2 regions of the Thermoanaerobacterium sp. PSU-2 genome follow, and region 2 is predicted to be linked to the other one. Evidence: riboswitches for the same ligand, from Rfam matches in the RefSeq annotation. Region 2 holds a riboswitch; the other holds the start of a gene.
What was found. Region 2 has a riboswitch for cyclic di-AMP ahead of BVF91_RS07305 (NAD/NADP-dependent octopine/nopaline dehydrogenase family protein). Riboswitches for the same ligand answer to the same signal wherever they lie in the genome.

Region 1: linked by a shared signal. The riboswitch ahead of BVF91_RS06675 (C40 family peptidase) and the one ahead of BVF91_RS07305 (NAD/NADP-dependent octopine/nopaline dehydrogenase family protein) in region 2 are both predicted to bind cyclic di-AMP.

What each region holds. Positions count from the first base shown of each region.
Region 1 covers NZ_MSQD01000006.1:128,287-131,433, forward strand. Annotated here, with positions in the region: gene typA (translational GTPase TypA) at 1-476, opposite strand, end outside; gene BVF91_RS06675 (C40 family peptidase) at 624-1,319, opposite strand; cyclic di-AMP (ydaO/yuaA leader) riboswitch at 1,323-1,453, opposite strand; gene BVF91_RS06680 (AEC family transporter) at 1,642-2,562, shown strand; tRNA gene BVF91_RS06685 (tRNA-Leu) at 2,611-2,695, opposite strand; gene BVF91_RS06690 (nicotinate phosphoribosyltransferase) at 2,814-3,147, opposite strand, start outside.
Region 2 covers NZ_MSQD01000007.1:92,003-95,149, forward strand. Annotated here, with positions in the region: gene BVF91_RS07300 (cobalamin B12-binding domain-containing protein) at 1-924, opposite strand, end outside; gene BVF91_RS07305 (NAD/NADP-dependent octopine/nopaline dehydrogenase family protein) at 921-2,021, opposite strand; cyclic di-AMP (ydaO/yuaA leader) riboswitch at 2,130-2,253, opposite strand; gene BVF91_RS13570 (methyl-accepting chemotaxis protein) at 2,774-3,147, opposite strand, start outside.

The sequences.
Region 1 (3,147 bases), on a different contig from region 2:
TCATCATCAGCACCCAATTCAATAAAAAGATCAAGGACTTCATCGATGACTTCCTCTGGCCTTGCATCAGGTCTATCGATTTTGTTCACAACTACTATAGGTTTTAAATTAAGCTCTAAAGCCTTGCTTAATACAAATCTGGTCTGAGGCATTGGTCCTTCGAAAGCATCTACAAGCAATAATACACCATCAACCATTTTTAGTACCCGTTCTACCTCGCCGCCAAAATCAGCATGTCCAGGCGTATCGACTATGTTTATCTTTACACCATTGTACCTTATGGCAGTATTCTTCGAAAGAATAGTTATTCCTCTTTCTCTTTCCAATTCATTTGAATCCATTACTCTTTCTTCGACTTTCTCATTCTGTCTAAAAATGCCACTTTGCTTAAGCATTCCATCTACTAAAGTTGTTTTCCCATGATCAACATGCGCTATTATAGCTACATTCCTTATATCGTCCCTTACAAACCCCATTTAGGTTAACTCCTTCCATACAAATGCAAATTTTATACAATATATAATGATATATTAATATGCTTAAATAGTCAACAAACTATAAATATCACCTAAAAATGCATCAAAAAAAGACACATGAAAGTGCCTTTTTGTCTTTATGCATATTTACTGTATAACTCTTCTGGCTGTAGCATAATGAGCGCTGTAGTAGTCTTCATACAAAGAGCTTATCATGACTTTTCCAGCACCAGATGAAGCGTGCATAAACTGTCCATTTCCTATGTATATCCCAGCATGGTTTATTATGCTGCTCCCTAATGTCTTAAAAAACACCAAATCTCCAGGCTGCAAATTAGCTCTGTCAACGTACGTACCTACTGTAGCTTGATCATCAGCTACCCTCGGCAAAGTAATTCCGACGCTTTTAAAGACGTATTGAGTAAAACCGGAACAATCAAAACCCGATGGAGATTCACCACCGTAAACATACCTCGTTCCTAAAAACTCTTTTCCAAAGTCAATAAGCCTCGAGGCAATGCTTCTATCAACATCACCCCTTGACACCGTACTTGAAGACCTTAATGAAAGGTACTTGCCGTATATCCAGCCCACAGTTCCATCTGAAAGTTTTATGTTGTACCAGCCATTATCCTGTCCAATCACTGTAACCACATCGCTATAGTTTAACTGTGTAATAACCTTTGACGACAAGCTTCCGCCATTTCTGACATTTACACCGTTTCCAATGACAACGCCACTTCCCAGATCTGCTGCATAAATATGTGTAAGCATCGAAGAACCCACCATCGTCATACCGAAAACGGATACACCAAAAATAAATTTACCTAATTTGCTATTCATAGCTAATCTCCTTCCTTTTGCCTCCGGAGTTAGTTGACGGGTGCGGGATAGAAGGTACCCCTACTGCATATGGCAGATTAACCCCAAACATGAAAAATCCTCCGTACCTAAATAGGATTCGGCAAGATTGCTAATATGTACAAGTTTCTTTTATTTTATCAAAAACGACTAATAAAGTCAATGTTTTCATAATAATTTTTTAAGATTTTTTTAATAAACTCTTAATATATTTTATAAAAAATTTATAAATTTGTTACAATCTCTATAAACAAGCGGCTTATTGTAGTATAATTTTACTTGATGTACGAAAAGGAGGATATAAATGAGCCAAATAGTCATACTTCAAAAAATCGCAATAAGCATCATCATAATATTTTTTGGTTACGCAGTAAAGAAAATGAAATTTTTACCTGCGGAAACAGGAAAAGTCCTGAATAGTTTTATAATCTACATAACATTGCCTGCCAGCATCGCAAAAGTTTTCTTGACTACAAAAGTAAATACAAACTTATTCGTTTTGACATTATCAGGCTTTGCTTTTGGTTTCATCACTTTTATTATAGGCTTTTTAGCCTTTAGAAACGCAAATTTAAAAAGAGAAACAAAAGGTACTTTGATCATATCTCTCTGCGGATACAACATAGGTCTTTTTGCTTTCCCGTTTGTCCAACAAATCTATGGCAACAATGGTCTTTTGCACATCGCAATGTTTGACATGGGAAATTCATTTAATGTCTTTGGAATCGCATATATCGCTGCATACGCATTTTCTCAGAGTGATAAATTAGATCTGAAAAAAGTATTTAAAAAGATCTTGTACTTTGTACCTTTTGACACTTATATAATAGCCTTCCTTTTGAATATCATGGGTGTTAAATTCCCAAGTTTAATCGTCAACCTGGCAGAGCAAATTTCGATGCCGAATACAACATTAGCTTTGTTTGTAATAGGGTATTTTCTTGATTTTAATTTAGAAAAGGATGAAATTTTATCACTAGTTAAAGGACTTGCCATAAAATATGCGCCAGGCATAGCACTGTTTTTTGTCTTGCCTATGTTTTTCAATACTGCATCGATGACAATTAAAGCTATAATGTTAGGGACCATCATGCCGACAGCGCTTGTAGCAGTCATATATTCTGATGAGAGAAATCTAAACACCAAACTGGCATCGATCTTTATAACGACAACGACGATTGTTGCGATTGTATTCATGTCAATTATAATGGTAAAATGGCATTAAAAAAAGCCTTTTGAAAGGCTTTTTTATGTAAAATATTTATTTTCATTTTGGTGCGGAGGGCGGGACTTGAACCCGCACGGAAAACTCCATACGCCCCTCAAACGTACGCGTCTGCCTATTCCGCCACCCCCGCGTCACAATATCGTCAGCACATTAGTCATTATATAATGTTTTTTTGTTTGTGTCAATACCTTTTTGCATAAATTGCGATTCAGTAAATATTATATAGACAAGTATGAATTCATGCCTGTCTATATTATCCTTTTTAATTTTGCATTCTCTATCCTTCCAGGAATTCGGCCTCTTTTTGCAATAGGTTCTCCTTCTACTTCTTTAATATCCATCGTCATGTCTATAGGAGATGCATCTGATATATAGCTGCCAACGCCAAATGCATCTGCACCGCTTAATGCAAGCTCTTTTATCCTTTCTGGTGTAAGCCCACCAGACACAATGATCTTGACATTGTCAAATCCTTTTTGATTAAGCCTCTGCCTAAGCTCATACACAAGGCTTGCCGTTACGCCTCCTCTCTCAGACGGCGTATCCAATCTTATGCCATACAACCTATCTCCTAAAAATTCA
Region 2 (3,147 bases):
TGCATCTCTAAGCCCCCAGTGATGTGCTTCATTTACCTCAACGGGTATGTTTCTGTCGCCGTGCCACTTCATCAGCATCTGGTTCTCTCTAATGGATTCTTCTACTTCTCTTGGTCCCCTGCCATCTAGTACATTGTACCAGCAAAGGGGTATAGCTGCCCAGGCATTGTTTATCGTGTCTTTTAACACTTTTGCCATTTTAAAGACATCATTCGTTCCACTGTAACATCTAAGCAGCGGATAATTTCCACGCCTTGACTCATCGTAAAGTCTTTTGAATTCTTCTTCAGTCCTTATAGGCACACCACCTGCCCCATCAAGCGATGCTTTATACTTTTTATCAAAAAAGTGCTCTTGCGTATTTTGATCAGGGGCTATAGATATCACATCGAGAATTTTTTCTTCCGCAATCCTCCTTACACCTTTAAGCGTATCATCATACGAAGGCAACCCAAAGTGATGCCTTATTATAGGATAAGGATAGCTTTTCTCAATCCTTTCAACCACATCTTTACCATATTCTATTTCGCTATGTGAAGCTTTCTCTCCTCTTAGGTATGAAATTGTGTACTCATCACCAAAAGTTCCATCAAAAATTTCCTCAAATATTCCTGACTCTTTTGCAACTAAGCAATTGGGCTCTGTGCCTCCAAATATCCATCTAATATTGTTCAAACCATATTTTCGTATTTTATCTTTAAGCTCATTCAATATGATTTTCAGTGTTTCTGGAGTCAGTCTATAACTTACACCTACTATATCAGGTTTCTTTAAAGTCACTGTATCTACCAACTTATCAATAGATGTAGCAGGACCTAAAAAATCCACTTTATACCCTTCCTGCTCTGCCATATTTAAAAATCTATATACTCCCGCAACATGGACGTCATTTTCTATAGAAGCTGCAATAATATATTTTTTCATGCGACAGTGATCTCCTCCTTTAACCCCTCTATCATTTCCTTTATTTCTTCTACGCTTTTCCCTTCCAATCCCAGTTTCCCTACTGTGCGCCCGATTTTCCAATAGTTCACCTCATGCATACACGATGCCAAATGAATTATGGAATCTATAGTATAAGTAGGAATGCCTAATTGTTTGCCAATCGATGAAATAGGCACCAAGCTCATTGGCACATCTTCAAAAATGTACCTACTATTAAGATTTTTTGGCGCAAGCAAGCCTCTATAAGCATCTGTCTTTTGAATCGCATCATACAGATTGTCTGCAATAACGCCGTATGCATCTTTAAGCCAATCAAGCGCTGTAACAGCATTGACACCTAAAGCGTGGGCAACTGCTATTCTCTCTCTGTCCATTCTTTCCAATATTTTAGCAACTGATGGCGATATCCCTTCCAAATAATATTGAAAATCACCTTCTGTAGTCTCTATTCTTGCAGAGTTCAAAAGTGTAGGCGCTGGATGAAAGATAGAGCCTATATTATTCAAGCTGGTCTCTAAAACATTTTCAGCAGGTACTATCTGCGAATAAGCCAATCTCAATAAATCAACAACATAATCAGCCTTCCAAGCCGGTATAGATGCCAGTGAAACCACATCTTTTATCCTGAAAATTTTTGAAATGCCATTATTCGATCTGCAAGCATATATAAACGTATCAGTCTCTGCTACTACCACATTTATATCGTCTCTAATTTTAACAATGTTATAAAACTCTATAGCGCCAAAAGTTCTTCCCGGATTCAAAACTATTATCTGATCATTTCTTAAGTGTGGTAACATTTCATAAGCTATGTCACTGTGTCCAGACGCAGGAACAGTCACCATGATTATGTCTGCATCTTTTATAGCATCTTCCATATCGTCAGTGACCATATTAAGCTTTGCAAATCCATCTACAACGCCTTCAAGATGAATACCACCATTATTTAAGATAGAAGCTAATTTTTCACGAGATCTGTTATACAAATTGACTGTAAAACCCTTTAGCGAAAGATGTGCTGCCATCGCCTGCCCACCATTGCCAGCACCAATGACAGAAAAAATAGGTAATCTCATTTAAAAACCTCCTTCTATTTTAGGGTATTAAAAAAGCCATAGAGAAAATCTATAGCTGAAACCCGGCAACTAATAGAAGGTAGTTGTACCAAATATATTCATGCTACTTCCTCCTCTTTCAACGCTTACGAGGTTAGCTGACGGGTTAGGGTCGAAAGATAACCCCTCCATACAAATGGATTCACCCCAAAATTGGTTTCCCCGCTTCATACGAATTCAGCGTTATAGCATATTATTAAATTAATTAAATTATACCATAGCAAAATTCCATTTGCAAATATATTAAAAAAATGTAAATTTTGTAACAAAACTGTGTCTAAATTTATAAACACTCTGGTTGCAGTGGGCGGTTATTTTTCTGTTAAAACTAAGAATTGCTATGAGTGAAATATATGATCTGCTTCTTAACCAATAACTTTCCAAATAAAATTCTCTTTTTACATCTATTTGCGATACCATCTCAAATAACATTAAAATAATCGAATCATTATGTTTACCAGAAGATCTATCAGAAGAAATTTTGAAGTAGAATGAAATACATCTTTCATGCTTTTAGAGTTCAGTCTAACAGTATGCTTAAAAAATATTTTTTATCTTCTCTGATATTTGTTTGATAACAGCAATTGATAGAAGCAAATTATTGCCTCTATAAAAATAAAAGCACTCCTGCAAAATAAGCAGAGGTGCGCTATAAATTCAGATTTTTTTCTTGAGCAAATCGAAAATAAAAAATCCACACTGCTTTCATAATCCTATAAATTCCTTGCTAATTCTTCTAAAAGTTGAGAAGTGGCGCTTAATTCTTCTATGGATGAACTAATTTCTTCAAAAGCAGTAGCTTGTGTCTCAAAAAATGAACTTGATGCATTTATTTTGTCAGAAATACTTTTAATAGATTCCTGTATTTTTTCCAATATTGAGTCTATTCTACTTATTGATTCACTGCTGCTATTAGATAGCTTTCGTATCTCTTCAGCAACTACAGTAAAGCCCTTACCTTTTTCACCAGCTCTTGCGGCCTCAATGGCTGCGTTCAATCCCAATAAATTAGTTTGTTTAGAAATATTCTGAACAAATTTTAAAATATCATCAGTGCCCTTTGTATTTTCAATAGCTTTATTTACTT